3 regions of the Pseudarthrobacter sp. SL88 genome follow, and region 1 is predicted to be linked to each of the others. Evidence: riboswitches for the same ligand, from Rfam matches in the RefSeq annotation. Region 1 holds a riboswitch; each other region holds the start of a gene.

Region 1 (7,676 bases):
AGCCGCTGCCGGCCTTCGCCACCGATGCAGCCCCCGCGGAATCCGCTGCTGCAGCTGACGCTGCTCCCGCCGAAGCTGCCACGGCCGCAGAAGCGACTGCGGCCGTGGAAGTGCCGGTGGAAACGGCCGGGACCAAGCAGGTCCGCCGCCGTCGGGTTGCCACGAGGAAAGCTGCCCCTGCGGGGGACCCTGCAGAAACGCAGGCCCCCGCGGAAACGCCGGCCCCTGCGCAGGAACTGCCCGTCACCGCTGCCCCGCTGGACAATGAAACGGCGGACCAGGGCGCCGAGGCCCGGGAAGCGGCCGTAGAGGAGACAGCCAAGCCCGCGGCACAGGAACCCGCCGCCGGGGAAACTGCAGCAGAGGCCGCGCAGGCCCACGGCACGGCAGCTGCCGCGCCAGCAGGAGAATCCGCTGCGACGCCGGCCCAAGTCGCCGCAGCTGACGAGGAACCTGGCGCGTTCGCCTCCTTGTTCCTCGAGCCCGCCTCGCCCACCTCCGTGCTGTTCCAGGCACCGGACCTGAGCACCGTCGTCCGCCCCGCAACGCCCGCCGCAGCGGAACAGGGCGGGGACGAAGACGACGCCGAGGACACCGAATCCGAGGAAGCATCCGGCCGCCGCCGGCGCCGCAGCCGTGGCCGCCGCGGTCGCAGCCGGCTGGACGACCGCGAGGACGCCGGAACCGAAGGCTCCGAGGCGGATGACGCCGCTGACGAATCGGACGAGGAAGAAACCGGTGCGGCGGAGGACGGCGTGACGTCCCGCCGTCGCCGCCGCCGCCGCCGCGGTGACCAGGACCTCGAACTGACCGGCGGCAACGACGACGATCCGCCCAACACCGTTACCCGCGTGCGCGCACCGCGTGCCGTCAGCGAGGCACCCGTCAACAACCGGGTGACCAGCGTCAAGGGTTCCACCCGGCTGGAAGCCAAGAAACAGCGCCGCCGCGAATCCCGGGACACGGGCCGCCGCCGCACCGTCATCACCGAAGCGGAGTTCCTGGCCCGCCGCGAATCCGTGGACCGGCAGATGATCGTCCGCCAGCGTGACGACAGAATCCAGATCGGCGTCCTCGAGGACGGCGTTCTGGCCGAGCACTTCGTCTCCAAGACCCAGCAGGACTCGCTGATCGGCAACGTCTACCTGGGCAAGGTCCAGAACGTGCTGCCCTCCATGGAAGCCGCCTTCGTCGACATCGGACGCGGCCGCAACGCCGTCCTGTACGCGGGTGAAGTGAACTGGGAAGCCGTCAACCTCGAAGGCAAGCAGCGCCGCATCGAGAACGCGCTGAAGTCCGGCGACACCGTCCTGGTCCAGGTGACCAAGGACCCCGTGGGCCACAAGGGTGCCCGCCTGACCAGCCAGATCTCCCTTCCGGGCCGGTACCTCGTGTACGTCCCCGGCGGTTCCATGACCGGTATCTCCCGCAAGCTGCCCGACGTCGAGCGGAACAGGCTCAAGCGCATCCTCAAGGACCGCCTTCCGGAGCAGGCGGGCGTCATTGTGCGCACGGCGGCCGAAGGGGCGTCCGAGGAAGAGCTGACCCACGACATCAACAGGCTCCGCGCCCAGTGGGAAGGCATCGAAAGCCAGTCCTCCTCCACCAAGGTCCTGGCTCCGGAGCTGCTGTACGGCGAGCCCGACCTCACCATCAAGGTGGTCCGTGACGTCTTCAACGAGGACTTCTCCAAGCTGATCGTCTCCGGTGAGGAAGCCTGGGACACCATCGAGGCCTACGTCACCTATGTGGCTCCGGACCTGGTGGGACGCCTCGAAAAGTGGACCAAGGACCAGGACATCTTCGCTGCCTGGCGGATTGATGAACAGATCCACAAGGCCCTCGAACGCAAGGTCTTCCTGCCCTCCGGCGGCTCGCTGGTGATCGACCGGACCGAAGCCATGACAGTGGTGGACGTCAACACCGGCAAGTTCACCGGAAGCGGCGGCAACCTCGAAGAAACCGTCACGAAGAACAACCTCGAAGCGGCCGAGGAAGTGGTGCGCCAGCTGCGGCTGCGCGACATCGGCGGCATCATCGTGATCGACTTCATCGACATGGTCCTGGAATCGAACCGCGACCTCGTCCTGCGCCGCATGGTGGAATGCCTCGGCCGCGACCGGACGAAGCACCAGGTGGCGGAAGTCACCTCGCTGGGACTCGTCCAGATGACCCGCAAGCGCATGGGCACCGGGCTCCTGGAAGTCTTCGGCGAGCAGTGTGAAGCCTGCGCGGGCCGCGGCGTCGTCACCCATGACGACCCCGTGGAGCACCGCCGCGCCAACATCGTGGCAGCCGAGCAGCACGTCCACCGCTCTGACATCCGCTCCGATGCCCGCCCTAATGGGAACCGCAGCGAGGGCCAGCGCAATGAGGGACAGCGCCCCGACAGCAACCAGGAAGGTACCCGCGGCGAACGCAAGCGCCGCCGCGGACGTGGCGGCCAGCCGGCCGAGCCGGCACCCGCACCCGCGGCTGTGGCAGCCCACCCAGTCCAGCCGGATCCGCACGAGGCCGAACGCCACGCCAAGGCTGAAGCCACCAGGCTGGCCTTGGCCAACATTGCCGCAGCTGCCCACGCTGCGCACCTGCACGATGACGAGGTGGCGGCCCGTCAAACCCCTGCCCAGCAGGACGCGGGCACAACGGAGAGGCACGACGACGGGACGCCGGTACGCCCGGCAGCTGTCCTGACGTTCGGCGGCGAGAAAGTCGCGCTGCCGTTCGTTGAGCACGCAGACGAGCAGCAGCCCTCACCTGCGCTGTCGCTTGACCGGCTGGCCGAAGCGTTCGCCCACCTGGGCCAGCCGGCTTCGCCTGTTGGCAGCCAGTCGCGGGAGTCCGCCACGGTCCAGGCCGCGCCAGTCACCCCTGAACCGGCGGAGGCTGCGGCACCCCGGCAGCCCGTCGCAGCTGCGGCCCCCGCACTTGAGCTGAACGCCGCTGCCGCCCCCGACCTGTCCCGGCAGCGCCGTCCGCGGCGTAACCGCAGTGCAAGCAGGGCCCAGGGCGCAGCCAACGAGACCACCGTGGAACACCATGAGAACGTCCCGTCGGCCAGCGAAGGCCACTCCCATGCCGCCAAGGCGCCCGAGCCTGCCGCGCCGGCAGAACCGGCAGCCAAAGCCGATGCGCCCATCATCCTGGGCGTAGGGGTTCCTGCCTCCGAGCTCTGACCGGACCCAGGCACTGCAGATGCCCGGCCCCTCCACTCCTGTGGTGGGGCCGGGCATCTGCCGTTAACGGGGAGTGGACCTCAGCCGCACACTTCACAGGTGCAGTCACCTTTCGGTTGACTGCCGTCCAACGGCTAGGCTGGGGAACCGACACGGGGTGCCGCGCACCAGGCCCGGCTGAGATCCACACCCGTTGAACCTGTCCGGTTAGTACCGGCGAAGGGATGTCTCTTTTGTCTACGAACCTTGCCATGCCTGCAGCCACCCCGCTCCCGAATCCCTCCGCGACCGAACTGCCGGCTGCCGGACGCGATGTGCCCCGCGTCCTAGCCATCGCGGGCTCGGACCCCTCCGGCGGGGCCGGCATCCAGGCCGACCTCAAGAGCATCGCAGCGCACGGCGGCTACGGCATGGCCGCCATCACTGCCCTCACAGCCCAGAACACCCGCGGAGTGACCGCCGTCCATGTTCCTCCGGCATCCTTTTTGGCGCAGCAGCTCGCGGCCATCAGCGACGACATCCACGTGGACGCCGTCAAGATCGGCATGCTGGGCGATGCCGACGTGATCGCTGCCGTGCGCACCTGGCTGGAGAAGGTGCGCCCCGCCGTCGTGGTCCTGGACCCGGTCATGGTTGCCACCAGCGGGGACCGGCTGCTGCAGGAGAGCGCCGAAGCCGCGCTCCGGAACCTGGTGCCGCTGGCCCACCTGGTCACCCCCAACCTGGCCGAACTGGCCATGCTGCTGGGAGAAGACGTACCGGACACTTGGGAGGCGGCGCTGGATCAGGGCAGGCGGCTGGCTGGTGCCACCGGCGCCGCCGTGCTGGTCAAGGGCGGGCACCTGCAGGGCAGCAGCTGCCCGGACGCCCTGGTTGGGCCGCCGGGCATGCTGTCCGCGGACGTCGTCGAAGTCCCGGGGGAGCGGGTGACCACACGCAACAGCCATGGCACAGGCTGCTCCCTGTCCTCCGCCATGGCCACGGTCCAGGCCCAGGTAGGCAACTGGGAAGCATCTCTTCGGGAAGTGAAACCCTGGCTTGCTGGGGCGTTGGCCGCGTCCGCGGCGCTGGAGGTGGGAACCGGCAACGGTCCCGTCCACCATTTCCACCACATCCGCCAAGCCCTTCGGCCAGGCGACTTCACGGCGCAGCTGCGGAAAGATGCCAACGCACACCTTGAGTCGATCTACGCCTTGGACTTCATCCAGGGCCTGGCCTCGGGGACACTGCCGGAAAGCGAGTTCGCGTATTACCTTGCGCAGGATGCCATCTACCTGAACGGGTATTCGCGAGTCCTCGCCCGGTCCAGCGCGCTGGCCCCCACGGAGGCCGAGCAGCTGTTCTGGGCGGCGTCGGCCCAGCAATGCCTCGAAGTGGAGTCGGAACTGCACCGTTCCTGGCTCAGCACCCGCACCGTCCTCCCCGAACTCGGGCCTGTCACCAAGGCCTACGTGGACCACCTGACCGCCGCTTCGGCGTCGGGCAGCTATGCAGTCCTGGCAGCAGCTGTCCTGCCCTGTTTCTGGCTGTACGCGGACGCCGGGAAGACGCTCCATGCCAGGTTCCTCGCGGACGGGGAACCGGCAGGCCACCCCTACGCCGAGTGGCTCCGCACGTATGCCGACGAAGATTTCGCGGAGGCAACGCGGCGGGCCATCGCCGTGGTGGACGAAGCGGCGCGCAAGGCCTCCGCTGACGAACGGCACGCCATGGCCACCGCATTCCGGCAGTCCTGCCGGCTGGAAGTGGAGTTCTTCGACGCGCCGCGGCTCCACTCCTGAACCCGCCCGGGCCGTGCTGCCGGTATTATGGTCTGGCACGGCCCCGGTGGCGGACGATGTCTGTGGTTCCTATCACAGCCGACCCGCCGGAGCCAGCCTCATTTGCGGCCGGAGACGGAATTAGCGTATTCTGGATCTTCGGTGCTTACGCCAACACTTGGGTTATGACCCCGGGAACATGCCAACGTGGAAAACACAAGGCAGTCCTGCGGGATAACTCATGGAGACCTTCGGGGAATCCACGGCGTTGAGGCACAGCGGGAACCCAGCCAAACAGTGCAACGGGTGCCGCACGCAATTTTAGTTATAAACGTCGAGAGAAGTGAGTTCCCAAGTGGTGTACGCGATTGTCCGCGCAGGCGGCCGCCAAGAGAAGGTTTCCGTTGGAGACTTCGTTACCCTGAACCGCGTCGCCGGTGGGGCTGGCAGCACCATCGAGCTGCCCGCACTGCTCCTGGTTGATGGTGACAAGATCACCACTGCCGCTGCTGACCTGGCCAAGGTGACCGTTACGGCTGAAATCCTCCAGGACCTCCGTGGTCCTAAGATTGTCATCCAGAAGTTCAAGAACAAGACCGGTTACAAGAAGCGCCAGGGTCACCGTCAGGAACTGACCAAGGTCAAGATCACTGGCATCAAGTAACCACCGGTTACTGTTCAGGTTTTCAGCAGATTCCCCAGAATTTAAAGGCAGGCATTTCAGATGGCACATAAAAAGGGCGCGAGCTCCACTCGCAACGGTCGTGACTCCAACGCACAGTACCTCGGCGTCAAGCGCTTCGGCGGCCAGGTAGTTTCCGCCGGCGAAATCATCGTCCGCCAGCGTGGCACCCACTTCCACCCGGGCGCCGGCGTTGGCCGTGGCGGCGACGACACCCTGTTCGCACTGACCCCGGGCGCCGTTGAATTCGGTACCCGCCGCGGTCGTCGCGTCGTCAACATCGTTGCTGCTGCAGCTGCAGAGTAACAACCAGTTCTGAAGCGGTGGAGCGGGCCAGTTGGCCCGCTCCACTGTTCTTTTAAGCGCATTACAATCGATAGGGCGTCCATGGGCGCCCACACGACACTGAGGAGATTTACGTGGCCAGCTTTGTAGACCGGGTAGTACTACACGTATCCGGCGGTACCGGCGGCCACGGTTGCGTCTCCGTCCACCGTGAGAAGTTCAAGCCCCTTGGCGGGCCCGACGGCGGCAACGGCGGCAACGGCGGCGACGTCATCCTGCGCGTGGACCACCAGACCACCACGCTCCTTGACTACCACCATGCCCCGCACCGGCATGCCACCAACGGCGGTCCCGGCATGGGCGACTGGCGCGGCGGCAAGAACGGTGAAACCCTGGTCCTGCCTGTGCCCGACGGCACGGTGGTGAAGTCAAAGGACGGCACCGTCCTGGCGGACCTGGTGGGGGAGGGCGCCGAATACATCGCCGCCGCCGGCGGACCAGGAGGGCTGGGCAACGCCGCCCTTTCGTCGCAGAAGCGCCGCGCACCAGGCTTCGCCCTGCTCGGCATCGAGGGTGAATCCAGCGACATCGTCCTTGAGCTGAAGTCGATTGCAGACATCGCCCTGGTGGGATTCCCGTCTGCCGGCAAGTCCAGCCTCATCGCCGCCATGTCCGCTGCGCGCCCAAAGATCGCCGACTACCCGTTCACCACCCTCATCCCCAACCTGGGTGTCGTCCAGGCAGGCGAAGTCCGGTTTACCATCGCGGACGTCCCGGGACTCATCGAGGGTGCCAGCGAGGGCAAGGGCCTCGGCCACAACTTCCTGCGGCACGTGGAACGCTGCGCCGCACTGGTGCACGTCCTGGATTGCGGCACGCTCGAATCCGAACGCGATCCGCTCTCCGACCTCTCCATCATCGAGACCGAGCTTGAAAAGTACGCGGTGGACATGAGCTACGCCGGCCAGGACGGCGAAGTCGTCCCGCTGAACCACCGGCCCCGCCTGGTGGCGCTGAACAAAGTGGACCTGCCGGACGGCAAGGATATGGCTGAATTCGTCCGCCCTGAGCTGGAGTCCCGCGGCTACCGGGTCTTCGAAGTCTCGGCCACCAGCCACGAGGGCTTGCGGCAGCTCGGCTTCGCCATGGCCGAGATCGTCAAGGCGGCACGCGATGCCGTCGAAGCCGCTCCGCCGAAGGTTACCCCCACTGTGCTGCGTCCGCGCGCCGTCAACGAAACCGGATTCCGGATCCGCCGCGAGGAGAAGGCCCACGAGCCGCTGTTCCGGGTCCTCGGCGACAAGCCTGTGCGCTGGGTCAAGCAGACAGACTTCACCAACGAAGAGGCCATCGGTTACCTGGCCGACCGGCTCGCCAGGCTGGGCGTGGAAACCGAGCTGTTCAAGATGGGCGCCAAGCCGGGCGACACCGTGGTGATCGGTGAAGACGATGGCGTGGTCTTCGACTGGGAGCCGACCATGATGGCTGGTGCAGAACTTCTCGCGTCGCCGCGCGGAACCGACATCCGCTTCGCCGACACCGGCGACCGCCCCACCCGCACCCAGAAGCGCGAGGAGCAGCAGGAACGCCGGGACGCCAAGGCCGCTGCCCGCGCCGAACTCGAAGCCGAACGCAAGGCCGGCATCTGGACAGAGTCCGTCAGCGGACGGCGCGCAGCCCAGCCCACCAAGGAAAGTGGCCTGGACTCCGGCGATGAGTCCTAGGGCCACAGCCACGGGACCGGCCTCCGGTTCCGTGGACAGGAGCGCGCTG
Region 2 (7,676 bases), 1.5 Mb from region 1:
TGGCCGTGAGGTACTGGGAGAGCACCGCCCGGCGTTCGATCTCGCCGGCCCGCGGATCGGCTGTTCCGGAGAGGTCGACGGCGCCGCCTGACTTCCAGAATTCCGGCCACGCCGTGCGGGACGCGGCAATGGCGGCACTCCCCGGTGCCGATGCCAGTTCCGGGGCCGGGCCCGATGCCGGCGCCGAAAGCCCGCCGATGCCGCCGCTGCCGCGGGGAAGACAGTCACCCCGCCCCGCGCTGATGAAGTGCACGCTGAAATCGAGGCTGTCCTGCCCCGCCGCGGCCCGGATGAGCACTTCGTGCGGGCCGGCCTGTTCGAGTTCCAGCCCCGCGCCGCTGACGGCCACCTGGTATCCGGAACTGTCCAGGCGGCGCGAAATCAGCCAGCGCCGGTTGGGGCCGCCGGCGTGCCGTTCCTCAACGGTGGTGGTGTGTGCGGCGGGGCTGTTCCAGTCGGCTGCGTTATGCCAGGCTTCGGAACCGTAGGGGAAGGCCAGGGATACGGCGAGGCCGTCCGCGAGGGCGGGAGAGAGGATGCGGAAGCCCAGCTCGTCCCTGTCCGGGCGGCAGGCCGTGGTGACATTGACCGGACTGCCGTGCAGGGTGAAGATGCTGGTGGCTGTGCCCGTCCAGAGGTCCAGGACCTGGTGCGCGCCGGTGATGTCGTTCCCGGTGAGCGCAGGGGCGTCCCTGCCCGGGAGCGCCAAGCCGATCCGGCCCAGGTCCAGCCGGTGGGGGTTGGCGCGGAGCCAGGTTTCCGCCCGCGATGACTGGGTTTCGCGGCCATCCACGATGGCGCCCACCATGTCCACGTAGGGGACCGGGCCGCGCGGTGAATCGTAGGGGACTGTGGAACCGGCAAGGGTGTACTCCTGTTCCGGCGGGATGGCGTGCCAGCCCCACTGTGCCTGCGTGCCCAGCAGGGTGCCGGGCGGCAGGTCGTCGCGGGCAGCTACCGGGTATTCCCCGGGAAGGGTCTGCATGCCGGTCAGGTCCATGGTGAAGCAGAACTCACCGTTGCCCACCGAGGCGGGGCTCCGCGGATCGAGGCTGTCCTGTTCCACGTTGTGGCGCCGTACCAGCGCTTCGCGGTTGATCACGGTCTGCTGGCTGTGCACGTTGCACGCACTCCTTGGCTCATGCCTGGGCCAGGTCCGGCAGCAGGCAGCTCAGAAAACGCTTTCCCGCCCAATCCTTGTAAGAACGCCGGGCAGTGTCAACCAGCCTGCCCGAGCACCCCGCGCATCGCTTCCACCACAAGGTCGTGGTCCGCTACCTGGGGGAGTCCGGACACGGTCACCGTGGCAACCGCGCCTACGCCCGCGACGTAGACCGGGAATGCACCGCCGTGGGCGGCGTAGCGGGACTGGTCGAACCACGTATTGTCCTCGATCCGGCCGCCACGGGCCCTGCCGCGCAGGCCCACCAGCAAGGACGGCACCTCGTAGCGGGCGGCCGTACGCTGCTTCGCGCGGACCCAGTGTTCGTTGTCCGGGGTGGCTCCGGGGAGCGCAACGTGGAAGAGGACCTGCTCGCCCTTGGTGATGTCGATGGCGATGGGAAGATTCCGCTCCTTGCCGAGTTCCACCAGGAGCAGGCCAAGGTTAAGGGCGTCATCGGGCGAAAAGCCGGGGAACTGCAATTCCCGGATCTCCGCCTCAATCCGGCTGATCAGGGCCTGGAGCGAGCCCTCCGGCTGGGCGTCGGTGGAGTCGGGATCGTAGGCAGTCACATCTGGCGGGTTGGCAGTCATGGCCCACAATCTACCGCCCTCCAGGTGTAAACTTGAGCACGCCCGGAAGGGCGCGAAAAATTCAAACGCAACACATCCACAGCATCATCAACAACACATTAACGACAGGGGAGCGCCGCCGTCGGCCCCGGCATCAGCCGGGAAACGCAGGCGGGCGCTGAGAGTGCGGACAGCCGCAGACCCTCGAACCTGATCCGGTTAGTACCGGCGCAAGGGAGTCGAGTTCTCGAAGTGCGCGGAGAATGGCGGCAGCAGCCGGCACCCGCGTCCACTTTCCCCTCCTGTTTTCCAGGAGGATCACATGACTACTTCAGCAATCAAAAAGCCCGCCAGCAGGTCCTGGCGCGTCGTGGACATTGTGGTGGCGGCCCTGATCGCCATCGCCGGCGGCGTCATCTTCTGGGCCTGGTCCCAGGGAACCGCCACGATTTCCGCGCCGATGAACGCGGCCTACCCGCCCCTCACCGGCCTGTTGGCCGGCGGCTGGATGATCCCGGCGGTCCTGGGCATGCTCATCATCCGCAAGCCCGGAGCTGCCCTGTTCTGCGAGACGGTCGCCGCCACCGGCGAGTTGCTCATGGGCTCCCAGTACGGCGCCTCCGTGCTGTTCTCCGGGTTCGTCCAGGGCCTGGGTGCCGAGATCATCTTCGCCATCTTCGTCTACCGGAAATTCAACCTCCCGGTCTCCCTCCTGGCCGGTGCCGCGGCTGGCCTCTTCTGCGGCCTGAACGATTCCTTCGCGCCGTGGGGCTGGAACATCGCCTACCCGGGCGGTGACAAGCTCGCGTACATCGCCTTCACGGTTATTTCCGGGGCCATCATCGCCGGCGCGCTCGCCTGGATCGCCACCCGCGGCCTTGCCCGGACCGGCGTGCTGAGCTCCTTTGCATCCCGGAAGGCCGCTACGGAGCCCGTTTTCTCCTGATGCCGGCACCTTCCCACGCCGCCGCGCCCCGAACGGTGCGGCCAGCGACGGTCACCGCCCGCGGCTGGGGCTGGCGGCACGCGGGCCGCACCACACCGGCCGTCCACGCCCTCGACCTCGACATCAGCCCGGGTGAGCGCGTACTCCTGCTTGGCCCGTCCGGGGCAGGAAAATCGACGCTCCTCCATGCGCTCGCCGGGGTGCTGGGCGATGAGGACGACGACGGCGAGGCAGGTGAGTCCGACGAGACCGGTTCGTTGCTGGTCGACGGCGGCCCGCCCCGCGGCCAGCGGGGCCGCGCGGGCCTCATGCAGCAGGACCCCGAGACCCAGGTGGTCCTTTCCCGGGTAGGCGACGACGTCGCCTTCGGCGCCGAAAACCTTGCCGTGCCCCGCGACGCCATCTGGCCGCGCGTGCATGAGGCGCTGGCCGACGTCGGCCTGTCCCACCTGCCGCTGGACCACCCGACGTCGGCTCTGTCCGGCGGGCAGAAACAGCGCCTGGCGCTTGCCGGCATCCTCGCGATGCGCCCCGGGCTGATCCTGCTGGATGAACCCACCGCCAACCTGGACCCGGCCGGCGTGCTCGAAGTCCGGGACGCCGTGGCCCGCTGCCTGGACAAGACCGGCGCCACGCTGGTGGTGGTGGAGCACCGGGTGTCCGTGTGGAAGGACCTCGTGGACAGGATCGTTGTGCTGCAGCCCGGTAGTGGCGCCAACCCCGCGGTGCTCCTTGACGGCCCGCCGGACCGTGTGCTGGCCGAAGCGCGGACCATGCTGATGGCCGCCGGCGTGTGGGTTCCCGGGTATGTTCCGTCCACCCGCGGGCGGGCGGCGGAACAGGCACCCGGGGCCGGAGGACTCCTCCTGGCCGCCGAAAACCTGGGCGTCTCCCGGCAACGCCCGCGCCGAATGGGCCTTCGGAAAGTCCCGCCGGTGCCGGTGCAGGAAGGCATTATTGCCCAGGTCCGCGCCGGGCAGGCGCTCGCTGTCACCGGACCCAACGGCGCAGGGAAATCAACCTTCGCGCTGACCCTTGCCGGACTCCTCGAACCGGTCAACGGGACGGTATCCGCGACGACGGACCTCAGCCGCGGCGCCGGAATCACTCCGTACCAGTGGAAAGCGGAACAGCTGATTGAGCGGATCGGCACGGTCTTCCAGGAACCGGAGCACCAGTTCGTCACCGGCAAGGTCCTGGACGAACTGCTCTTCGGTCCCAGGCACCTGGGGCACGGTGAAGACAGGGTTGATGAGCTGCTGGAACGGCTGCGGCTCACCCACCTGGTGGACGCCAACCCCTACACCCTGTCCGGCGGCGAGAAGCGGCGGCTTTCCGTGGCCACGGTCCTTGCGGCAAGCCCGCAGGTACTGGTCCTGGACGAGCCCACGTTCGGCCAGGATGCCAATACCTGGGCCGAGCTGGCATCGTTCCTCTCTGAACTCCTGGACGCCGGAACGGCAGTGGTGTCCGTGACCCATGACGCCGAGTTCACCGCGGCCCTCGGCGGCACGGAACTCAAACTTGCAGCGGCGGAAGCGGTGGCGACATGAGGCAGGAACTGAACCTTCGCGGAAACGCTGCGCTCCTGGCCGGCGCCAACCCGCTGAGCAAGCTGGCCGCCGTCGTGCTCATCACCGTGGTCCTGGCACTGTCCATCGACTGGGTGTCCGCGTCCGTGGCACTGTTCTTCGAACTGCTGCTGTTTCCGCTCGCCGGGCTCACGCTGGCGCTGCTGTGGCAGCGCGGCTGGCCGCTGATCCTCGCAGCCGCCGTGGGCGGGTGGAGCACCTCCATCCTGGCGCCGGACAGCGGCCGGACACTGATCGACGCCGGCATCTGGACCATGAGCGAAGGCTCGCTGGAGACTGGCGTGGGCTTCCTGCTGCGCGGCCTGGCCATCGCGTTGCCCGCAATACTCCTGGTGAGCTGCACGGACCCCACCGACCTCGCTGATGCGCTGGCGCAGAAGGCCCGGCTGCCGCACCGGTTTGTCCTGGGCACCCTGGCCGCGATGCGCCTCGTGGGGCTGATGGCCGAGGAATGGCAGACCATCGGAATGGCGCGGCGGGCCCGGGGGGTTGGCTCCCGCGGCAGCGTTTTGCAGCGGCTGAAGGCCACCCTGGGGCAGAGCTTCGGGCTGCTGGTCCAGGCGATCAGGCGTGCGTCACGGCTTGCGGTCACCATGGAAGCGCGCGGGTTCGGCGGCGGGCCACGAACGTGGGCCCGTGAATCCACCTACACGCTGTTGGATGCCTGGGTCCTGGCGGGCGGCCTGGCAATGGCCGGCCTGGCCGTCACGGCGGCAGTGTCAGCCGGTACCTGGAACATGGTGTGGGCCGGGAACTGACCTGCTAGCTGCAGGCGTGGTTGTAATCCAGCCCGGAGTGGATGAACTGCGTCAGCACCACTTTCCCGCCGCCCGTCAGCGGGGACTTTGAACACGCGGTGGCTGCTGAAGCTGCATTGCGGGATCCCGCCAGCCAGCTGGGCAAGGGGTAGAGGTTGCTGGAACTGCTGACGTTCCCCACGATCCTGTGCCACTGCTGGCCGGTGGAGTAGATACCCACACCAGCTGCGTCGATGCTGTGGAAGAAATCCGTCATGCCTTCCAGGACGGTGCGGTTGGCGTCCTTGCTGCTGGACCAGGTGTTTTCGGTTTCCACATCCAGCCACCAGACGTAGTCCGCGGGGTCGGTCACTCCACGGACGTAGGCTGCGTCAAAGGCCTTGGCGTAGCCGTACATGTAAGCGCAGGCCGTGCCGTAGTCCCCGGCCTTGCAGGAACCGTACGGGTTGTGCACCTTCGAGCCGGTGGGGTATTCGTCGCTGACCGGCCACCAGGAACCGGCCCGTCCGGGATTGGCAGTATTGATGTAGAGCTGCGCCTTGGGCTGCGAGTCGACTGCCCCGGATGACGATTCGGCCCATTCGAGCTGTTCCTGCAGGCACGGATTGGTGTTGTTGGCCAAACCGTTATTGACGCCCACGATGGCGAACGCCTGGTCTCGCGGCAGCTCGGCGCCGCACTGCGGCCACGAAACGTCGTTGCCGAGGAGGGACTGGCTCCCGCTTCCACCTTGCGGCACTGCCGGGGGATCAGTGGGATCAGCCCACGCGGGCCCGGCGCAGGTGAAAAGTACTGCTGCCACCAGCAGCCATGCCAGCCTGAACACTGGCAGGTGGGCTCGAGTCCGGGGCATGTGGGGCTCCGTTTTATCGCTTGAAGAAATTTATATTCCAGTCTCCCGCGGTATCACGGAGAGGACAAGGCGCAACGCCGCAGCCCAGCTCTATCGCATAGAAAAGATAAAGACGGACCTTGATGGAGCTGTAACCTGCAAAATTCGCCATCAAAAACTCATAGATGATATATTCGCTGCATGACCCAGGAAACCGCTGAACACGTCGCCGTCATGCTCAGGAACGCCCGGAGCGAAAAAGGCTGGACCCAGGGCCAGCTGGCCGCCGAGCTGGGAACCAGCCAGAGCGCGGTAGCCCGGATGGAGCAGGGTAAACAGAACCTGAGCCTGAAAATGATCCAGCGCCTCGAGACCATCTTCGACCGGAGCATCGTCAACGTGGGTAAACCGCAGATGACCCACCTTCGCGTGGAAGGCGGGCGCACCCTGTCCGGTTCGGTTGATGTCAACAGCAGCAAGAACGCCGGCGTTGCGCTCCTGTGCGCCAGCCTCATCAACCGCGGCACCACCGTCCTGCGCCGCCTGGCCCGGATTGAAGAGGTCAACCGCATCGTGGAGGTGCTGACCAGCATCGGTGTGGAATGCACCTGGCTCAACGCCACCGACCTCCGCCTGCGCCGGCCCGCTGTCCTGGACCTCGACTCGATGGATGTGGAGGCTGCCCGCCGCACCCGCAGCGTCATTATGCTGTTGGGTCCCCTGCTGGACGAGTCCGCCGAGTACAGGCTGCCCTATGCGGGAGGCTGCGACCTCGGCACCCGCACCGTCGAGCCGCACATGCAGGCGCTGCGCCAGTTTGGCCTGTCCGTCGAAGCCACGGCCGGTTTCTACGCTGTCCAGGCCCCGACGGCGGATTCGCGGGACCGCTCCTTCGTCCTCACCGAGCGCGGCGATACCGTCACGGAAAACGCCATCATGGCGGCCACCCACCGTGAGGGCACCACCGTCATCCGGAACGCCAGCCCCAATTACATGGTGCAGGACCTCTGCTTCTACCTGCAGATGCTGGGCGTCACCATTGAAGGCGTGGGCACCACCACCCTGAGGATCACCGGCAAGCCCGTCATCAACGCCGATATCGAGTACTTCCCGTCCGAGGACCCCATCGAGGCCATGAGCCTGATTACCGCGGGCATCGTGACGAACTCCGAGGTCACGGTGCGCCGCGTGCCCATCGAGTTCATGGAGATCGAGCTGGCCACGCTGGGGCAGATGGGCCAGCAGCTGGAAATCTCCGGTGAATACATGGCACGGAACGGCCGGACCCGGCTGGTGGACGTGACCACCAAGCCCTCGGAGCTGAAGGCCCCGGAGGACAAGATCCACCCCATGCCGTTCCCCGGCCTCAACATCGACAACCTGCCGTTCTTCGCGGTGATCGCAGCCAACGCCACCGGCCAGACGATGATCCACGACTGGGTGTACGAGAACCGCGCCATCTACCTGACGGAGCTGAACCGGCTCGGCGCGCAGGTCCAGCTTCTCGATCCCCACCGGATCTACATCAACGGCCCCACCAAGTGGCGCGCCGCTGAAGTGGGATGCCCGCCGGCGCTGCGTCCGGCCGCGTGCCTGCTGCTGGCCATGCTTGCGGCACGCGGCGTGTCCGAGCTGCGCAACATCTACGTGATCGAGCGCGGGTACGAGGACCTGGCCGAGCGGCTGAACACCATCGGCGCCAGGATCGAGTACTTCCAGGGCTGACATTCACTCTTCGTCATGAAGGGGCGGGGCACTTCAAATGTCCCGTCCCTGCCGCAGAATGTGACTATGCGTACCTTCGGCGTTGAGGA
Region 3 (7,676 bases), 410 kb from region 1:
GTTGACCAGCTGTTCGGTGGCGTCCACCAACTCAACGGCGTCCGGCAGGAGCGTGTGCTCGTCGGCGATGACCTCCAGCTTCACCCAGTCGGTTTCCAGCGCTTCCCGGGCCAGTTCGGCGGTCAGGACGGCGTCCCGCGCAGTAAAACAGCCTGCTGTGTTGGGCAGGACCCGGATCCCGTGGTCCACCAGCAGTTGGAACAGGGAGCCCGATTCTGCGGGTGAGTAGCGCCGCATGGCCACCGTGGTGAGGGACGTTCCGGAGGCCACCAGAGCTGCGCCCAGGCCGTCCAGGCTTGGCGCGCCCCCCGTCCCCATGATGAGCCTCGACTCCAGGGCGACGCCGTCAATAACGAGGGAGTCAGGCCTGCTGGGTGCCGCTGGGGTAAGGGTGGTCGATTCGGTCATCGTGTCAGCCTCCCTGTACTGCGGTGACGAGTTCGACGTCGTCGCCGTCCGCGAGCGCGGTGCCGTGCCATTGGCTGCGGGGCACCACTTCGGAATTGTGCGCCACGGCCACGCCCAGCCTTTGCCCGTCGGTTGCCTGGCCGTCGGCCGCAAGCGCGCGTCCGGTTACTTCGCTCACCAATGCCGTGATGGACGCCCCGTCCGCCACGGTGCGTGGTGCCCCGTTCAGGGTGATGTTCATGCTGTCTCCTTGATGTTGAAGCTGGGGGCCGGGATCCGGCCGGAAAAGCGGTCCGGACGGAACGGCTGCCACCGGGGGTCTGCCTTTCCCTCCATCAGGTCGCGGCAGATGGCGGCCGCGGCCGGCGTGAGGAGAACGCCGTGGCGGAAGAATCCTGTGGCCACGATCAGTCCGGGAATATGGGCTGCGCTGGCGTCTCCCCCATCCGCGGGCACCCTGCCCAGTAGCGGGGCATTGTCCGGGGTGGCCGGGCGGGCCCGCGCGGTGCATTCGAGCAACTCCAACTCTGCGACCGCGGGCACCAGCACCTGGGCGTCGCGAAGCAGCTGGTACACGCCGCCAGCGGACACCGCGCTGGACCCGGTACTCGGCGGCACAGCTCCGGACGCAGTGCCGGCTCCCGCCGGAGCATCCTCCCGCTGGGTGGCGCCTATGACCACGGTTCCGTCCTCGCGTGGAACCAGGTAGACGGGGACACCGCGCACCAGTCCGCGGACTGTGGACGTCAGCAAGGGCTGAAGGTGCTGGGGGACCGCCAGCCGCAGGATGTCGCCGTGCACGGGACGCAACGGTAACCGGAGTCCCGCCGGCAGGTTCTCGAGGGATGCCGCCGCCATGCCGTTGGCCACCACCGTTTCGCCGGCGAGCACCAGTCCGCCTCCGGCAAGCCGGACACCGGCCACGGCGCCATCTGCCCATTCAAGCGCCACAGCCCTGTCCGCCACCGCGAATCCATCCAGCGCGCCGGCAACCGCAGTCCCGGCAACGCCGCTGCTTGCCGGGAGGTGGCTGGCCAGGGCGGCCCGGAAGCACCCTACGAGTCGCCGGGGATCCACCTGGTGGTCCGCAGGAGTGTCCAGTGCGCAGGCGATGGCGGGGCTGAGCAGCGGTTCCCGGCGCCGGGCCTCGCGGACCGTCAAGGGTTCCACGGCGAGTCCGTTGGCCTGCTGCACGCCGCGCAGGTCCATCAGTGCCTGCCGGTCGCCGGCGTCGGCGCCAACGGCGAGCGTGGGCGTCGCCAGGTATCCGGAACCGCGGCCTGACACGCGGGAAAGGTCCGCGGCGAACTGCGGCCAGCGCTCCGATGCATCCAGCATGAGGCCCAGGAGCTCTTCCTCCTGGTAATGCAGCTCGCTGACGGGGGCCAGCATGCCTGCCGCCGCCCAGCTGGCTCCGGAGCCCGGTGCATCGTCTATCAGCACCACTGACCGGCCTGAGCGCCTGGCCTCCCAGGCTATGCCGTGGCCAATGACGCCTCCGCCGATCACTGCTACGTCGGCAGAAATTGTTGGAACGACGGAGGAGCTTGCGATGGTGTCCGGAGGGCTTTCGGGGATGCCCATGGTGTCTCCTTCCCTACGCCGGTATTAACCGGATCAGGTCAAGCGGTCGGCTCTGACGCCCTCTCAGCCCGGCGCTTTGTGACAGCTGCCACGGGCTCCCGCAGTACGAGGCAAGTGTAGAGGAACTAGGCTTGCAGCCATGAATGTGTCCCACTCCCCTGCCCCCGCCGCGGCGCCCGGCACCGATGCCTTCACCACTGCGGCCGGTAACGGCGCACTGAAAGCCGCACGCCTGTACCTCTGCACGGATGCGCGCCGCGGCCGGGGCGACTTCGCCGGGTTCGTGGACGCGGCGTTCGAAGGCGGCGTGGACATTATCCAGCTGCGGGACAAGTCCATCGAGGCGGCCGAGGAGCTGGACCTGCTGGCGGTCCTCAAGGAGTCGGCCCAGCGGCACGGGCGGCTGTGGGCCGTCAACGACCGGGCGGACATTGCGGTCCTTTCCGGTGCCCCGGTCTTCCACGTGGGCCAGAAGGACCTTCCGGTAGCAGCCGCGAGGACGCTGCTCAACGGCAACGCCGCCATCGGCCTGTCCAGCCACACGCCGGAACAGGTGGATGCCGCCCTGGCCGACGCCGCAGGACCTGCCGGCCTCGACTACTTCTGCGTGGGCCCGCTCTGGGCCACCCCCACCAAACCCGGCCGGGCCGCCGTCGGCCTGGACCTGGTGAAGCATGCGGCCGCGAAGGCCCCCAGTGATGTGCCGTGGTTCGCCATCGGCGGCATCGACCACTCCAACGTGGACCAGGTGGTCGCGGCCGGGGCCACAAGGATCGTGGTGGTCCGCGCCATCACCGATGCTGCCGATCCTGCTGCCGCCGCTGCCTCGCTTCGTTCCGCCCTGGACGCCGCGGCGTCCTGAAGCTGACCGATTCCCTGCGTAATCGGATGACTTGGGGTTAGGCTGATTTTCGTGTCACATCATCGGCTGGCTCCCAACGTCCATGAGCGCACCAATGCCCTGGAAGAGGCCTTGGCCGCGCTGCGGACGGAGCTGGAACTTCCGGGCCCATACCCGGGTGACGCGGTCAAGGACGCCGAGGCCGCGGTGGCCGCGCTGCGCCTGCCGGAGTACGACCTGACCGCGGTGGAGTTCGTCACCATCGATCCCGCGTCGTCCACGGACCTGGACCAGGCCCTCTTCATCGAAACGGACGGCGACGGCGGGTACCACGTCCTGTACGCCATCGCCGATGTCCCCGCGTTCGTGGCGCCCGGCGGACCCCTGGATGCCGAAACCCGGCGCCGGGGCCAGACCTTCTACGCCCCGGACGGGCGCATTCCGCTGCACCCGGAAGTCATCAGCGAGGGCGCCGGCAGCCTCCTGCCGGAACAGGACTGCTCGGCTTTCGTCTGGGATTTCCGGCTCGACGGCAATGCCGAGGTCACGTCCGTCGGTGTCCGCCGGGCCCGTGTTCGAAGCCGCGCGAAACTCAGCTACAAGGGTGCACAAGCTGACCTGGACGCCGGTACTGCCTCTCCCCTGCTTGTCCTGCTGAAGGAAGTGGGGCTCAAGCGTGTCCGCCTGGAACGCGCCCGGAACGGTGCCAGCCTGAACATGCCGGACCAGGAGATCGTCCAACTGCCCGATGGCGGCTACCGCATTGCTGCTGCACCCCAGCTGCCCGTGGAGGACTGGAACGCCCAGATTTCCCTGATGACGGGGATGGCCGCCGCCAAGATCATGCTCGACGCCAAGGTGGGGATCCTGCGCACCATGCCGCCACCGGACGAGCGCTCCCTGCGCCACTTCCGGCTGCAGACGGAGGCGCTGGGCAAAGCCTGGGACGGCGAGGTGGGATACGGCGAATACCTGCGGACCCTTGACCCGACGGACCCCCGACAGCTGGCCATCATGCACTCGGCCGGCATGCTCTTCCGCGGCGCCGGATACACCGCCTTTGACGGCAACGTTCCGGCTGCCCCGATCCAGGCGGCCATCGGCGATGCCTATGCCCACACCACTGCGCCGCTGCGACGCCTGGTGGACCGCTTTGTGCTGGTGACCTGCGAGGCGCTGAGCAACGGAGGTACCGTCCCCGGCTGGGTGCGGGATGCGCTTCCGTCCCTCCCAGAGATTATGGCGGGCTCGGACCAGCTGGCATCCCGGATGGAGCGCATGGCCCTGGATACGGTGGAGGCTGCCCTGCTGGTCAACCACATCGGCCAGGAGTTCGATGCGATTGTGATTTCAGGATCGAAGCCGCAGAAAGAGAACGGCAACGGCAACAACGGGAACGGTAAAAACGGAAACGGCAAAAACGGGAACGGCAAAAACGGGAACGGCAACGGAAACGGGTCCTCAGGGATCATCCAGATCGCCGACCCTGCCGTGACGGCCCGCTGCGCCGGTGAGCTGGAGTCCGGCACCAAGGTCCGGGTCCGCCTGGTGTCGTCGGATATCGCTACCCGGGAAGTGCACTTCGAACTGGTTCAGTGAGCCCGGACCATCCGGTCCCGGCGTTCCCCACGGCGCGGAAACAGGGTTTCCGGGCTGATGCAGCTAGACTGAAGGGGTAGAAACGGATGCCCGGTCGTTGATTTCCTTGATTTGAAACCAACAAGCCCGCCCCTACGCGATCTTGAGATTGACCCGCTGGTCACCAGTGCCAGCATTTAGATAGCCCGCGATCGGCTTCCACTGGAATTGCTTGCGCGCTTCGAGCGTGCTCCGGAACGGCCCAGGCCGGCCCGTTGAGCAGGCAGCGCCCTCGCCCAAATGAATAAGGAAACTCCCTGTGAGTGAATTGCACACGCACCAGCTTCTGACCGATGAGTCCGGCACCGAGACCATCGAGCCCGAAGAAACCATTATTTCGGACGAAAAGCCGCACGAAATCGAAGAAAAGTCGTTCGCCGACTACAACGTCCGCGCCGACATCGTGGAGTCCCTGGCCGACGCCGGGATCACCCACCCCTTCCCCATCCAGGCCATGACCCTGCCGGTGGCACTGTCCGGCCACGACATCATCGGCCAGGCCAAGACCGGCACCGGCAAAACCCTGGGCTTCGGTATTCCCGCGCTCCAGCGTGTGGTGGGCCGCGATGACGCAGGCTTCGACAAGCTGCCCGTCCCCGGCGCCCCGCAGGCCCTGGTGATCGTGCCCACGCGCGAGCTCGCCGTGCAGGTGGCCAGCGACCTCGAGACCGCTTCCCGCAAACGCAACGCGCGCATCGCCACCATCTACGGCGGCCGTGCCTACGAGCCCCAGGTGGATGCCCTGCAGAAGGGTGTCGAGATTGTGGTGGGCACCCCCGGCCGCCTGATCGACCTTTACAAGCAGAAGCACCTGAGCCTGAAGAACGTCCGCATCGTGATCCTGGACGAAGCTGACGAAATGCTGGACCTTGGCTTCCTGCCGGACGTCGAAACCCTCATCGCCGGCACGCCCGCTGTCCGCCAGACGCTGCTGTTCTCGGCCACCATGCCCGGCCCGGTCATCGCCATGGCGCGACGCTACATGACCCAGCCAACCCACATCCGCGCCGCAGATCCCGATGACGAGGGGCTGACCAAGCGGGACATCCGCCAGTTGATCTACCGCGCCCACGCCATGGACAAGACCGAAGTGGTTGCCCGCATCCTGCAGGCCCGCGGCCGCGGCCGGACCATCATCTTCACCAAGACGAAGCGCACCGCGGCCAAGGTGGCAGAGGAGCTGGTGGACCGCGGCTTTGCGGCCGCAGCAATCCACGGCGACCTGGGCCAGGGTGCCCGCGAGCAGGCCCTGCGCGCGTTCCGCAACAACAAGGTGGACGTCCTGGTGGCAACGGACGTTGCCGCCCGTGGCATCGACGTTGATGACGTCACGCACGTGATCAACTACCAGTGCGTCGAGGACGAGAAGATCTACCTGCACCGGGTGGGCCGTACCGGCCGCGCCGGCAACAAGGGCACGGCCGTGACCTTCGTGGACTGGGACGACATGCCACGCTGGGGCCTGATCAACAAGGCCCTCGGCCTGAGCGTGCCCGAACCGGTGGAGACGTACTCCTCCTCACCGCACCTCTATGAAGAGCTGGACATCCCCGAGGGAACCAAGGGCCGCCTGCCCCGCAACAAGCGCACCCTCGCGGGCGTCGACGCCGAGGTCCTCGAGGACCTGGGTGAAACGGGCAAGAAGAACAGCCGGGAAAGCCGCGGAAACGATGGCCGGGACCGTGAAGGCCGCGGCCGGTCGCGTTCGGGCGGACGAGACGGACGCAGCCCGGAAGCAGGCCGCTCAGGTGAGCGCCGTCGTCGTACTTCCCCGGACGCTGCCGAAACCCCGGCTGCCCCCGCTGCCGGACCGGACGCGGCAGCGGCCTCCGACGCTGAAAAGTCTTCACGTACGCGCCGCCCCCGCACGCGTACCCGGCGCCGCAACGGCGAGGTAGTTGCCGGTGCAGACAAGGGCACCCAGCCCGGCAGCACCGAGGGCTGACCTGAGGGAATGACGAACACTGTTTGGGCGCCGGACGGCGGCAGCCTGGTGGTGCACGCGGATAACGCGCAGTACCTCCCCACGCTGCCGGACGGCGCCTTCACGCTGATCTACGTGGACCCGCCCTTCAACACGGGCCGGGCGCAGAGCCGGCAGGAAACCCGCATGGTTGCCAACGCCGGCGGCAGCGGTGACCGCGTGGGCTTCAAGGGCCGCTCCTATGACACCATCAAGGGCGCGTTGCACCGCTACGACGACGCCTTCAGCGACTATTGGTCCTTCCTGGAACCGCGCCTGGTGGAAGCCTGGCGGCTGCTGGCCGACGACGGCACCCTGTACCTGCACCTGGACTACCGCGAGGTGCACTATGCCAAGGTGATGCTGGACGCCATCTTCGGCCGCGAGTGCTTCCTGAACGAGATCATCTGGGCCTACGACTACGGCGCCCGCGCCAGGAACCGCTGGCCCACGAAGCACGACAACATCCTCGTGTACGTCAAGAACCCGTCCAAGTACCACTTCGACAACGCCGAGGTGGACCGGGAGCCGTACATGGCGCCGGGCCTTGTCACGCCGGCCAAGCGGGAGCTGGGGAAACTGCCCACGGACGTCTGGTGGCACACCATCGTTTCGCCCACCGGCAAGGAGAAGACGGGATACCCCACGCAGAAGCCTGAAGGTCTGATCCGCCGTGTCGTCTCAGCGTCCAGCCGGCCGGGCGACTGGTGCCTGGATTTCTTCGCCGGTTCCGGAACCCTTGGTGCGGTGGCGGCCAAGCTGGGCCGCAAGTTCGTGTGCGTGGACCAGAACCACCCGGCCGTGGACATCATGGCCAAGCGGCTGGGTGCGCACGCAACCTTTACGTCTTTCCCACCCAAGTAGGTAGCAGCAGATGTCGTTTTGACGGCTCAAAACGACATCTGCTGCTACCCAGTTGGGAAGGCGCGCAGGGATCAGGGCCGGACGACGGCGGTTCCCGAACCCAGTTCCTCGATCCGCGCCAGCACGTCCGGTGCGGTCAGGTTTTCACCGAGCAGGTTCGGCTTGCCCGTGCCGTGGTAGTCCGATGACCCGGTGATGAGCAGGCTATTCTCCGCGGCCAGGCGGCGCAGGAAGCTGCGGCCTTCCTCAGGGTTGTCACGGTGATCGACCTCCAATCCCGCCAGGCCGGCATCGATCATGTCCCGGTAGACCCGCTCCCCCACGATCCTGCCGCGGGAGGACGCCACTGGATGGGCGAACACGGGAACACCGCCGGCA

What was found. Region 1 has a riboswitch for thiamine pyrophosphate ahead of thiD (bifunctional hydroxymethylpyrimidine kinase/phosphomethylpyrimidine kinase). Riboswitches for the same ligand answer to the same signal wherever they lie in the genome.
Region 2: it holds a riboswitch for thiamine pyrophosphate, as region 1 does, so the genes downstream of both, OVA06_RS00310 (ECF transporter S component) here and thiD (bifunctional hydroxymethylpyrimidine kinase/phosphomethylpyrimidine kinase) in region 1, are expected to answer to the same signal.
Region 3: it holds a riboswitch for thiamine pyrophosphate, as region 1 does, so the genes downstream of both, thiO (glycine oxidase ThiO) here and thiD (bifunctional hydroxymethylpyrimidine kinase/phosphomethylpyrimidine kinase) in region 1, are expected to answer to the same signal.

What each region holds. Positions count from the first base shown of each region.
Region 1 is NZ_JAPPRD010000001.1:1,618,166-1,625,841, forward strand. Features, by position in the region: gene OVA06_RS07460 (Rne/Rng family ribonuclease) at 1-3,176, shown strand, start outside; TPP riboswitch at 3,320-3,418, shown strand; gene thiD (bifunctional hydroxymethylpyrimidine kinase/phosphomethylpyrimidine kinase) at 3,428-4,957, shown strand; gene rplU (50S ribosomal protein L21) at 5,292-5,600, shown strand; gene rpmA (50S ribosomal protein L27) at 5,661-5,924, shown strand; gene obgE (GTPase ObgE) at 6,038-7,627, shown strand; gene proB (glutamate 5-kinase) at 7,617-7,676, shown strand, end outside.
Region 2 is NZ_JAPPRD010000001.1:74,796-82,471, forward strand. Features, by position in the region: gene OVA06_RS00300 (hypothetical protein) at 1-1,120, opposite strand, end outside; gene OVA06_RS00305 (heme-degrading domain-containing protein) at 1,219-1,755, opposite strand; TPP riboswitch at 1,852-1,989, shown strand; gene OVA06_RS00310 (ECF transporter S component) at 2,057-2,680, shown strand; gene OVA06_RS00315 (ABC transporter ATP-binding protein) at 2,680-4,233, shown strand; gene OVA06_RS00320 (energy-coupling factor transporter transmembrane component T family protein) at 4,230-5,030, shown strand; gene OVA06_RS00325 (hypothetical protein) at 5,035-5,883, opposite strand; gene OVA06_RS00330 (UDP-N-acetylglucosamine 1-carboxyvinyltransferase) at 6,064-7,587, shown strand; gene OVA06_RS00335 (glutamate--cysteine ligase 2) at 7,654-7,676, shown strand, end outside.
Region 3 is NZ_JAPPRD010000001.1:1,210,913-1,218,588, reverse strand. Features, by position in the region: gene OVA06_RS05645 (thiazole synthase) at 1-408, opposite strand, end outside; gene thiS (sulfur carrier protein ThiS) at 413-649, opposite strand; gene thiO (glycine oxidase ThiO) at 646-1,992, opposite strand; TPP riboswitch at 1,986-2,104, opposite strand; gene thiE (thiamine phosphate synthase) at 2,132-2,854, shown strand; gene OVA06_RS05625 (RNB domain-containing ribonuclease) at 2,906-4,432, shown strand; gene OVA06_RS05620 (DEAD/DEAH box helicase) at 4,731-6,416, shown strand; gene OVA06_RS05615 (DNA-methyltransferase) at 6,426-7,298, shown strand; gene OVA06_RS05610 (PHP domain-containing protein) at 7,370-7,676, opposite strand, start outside.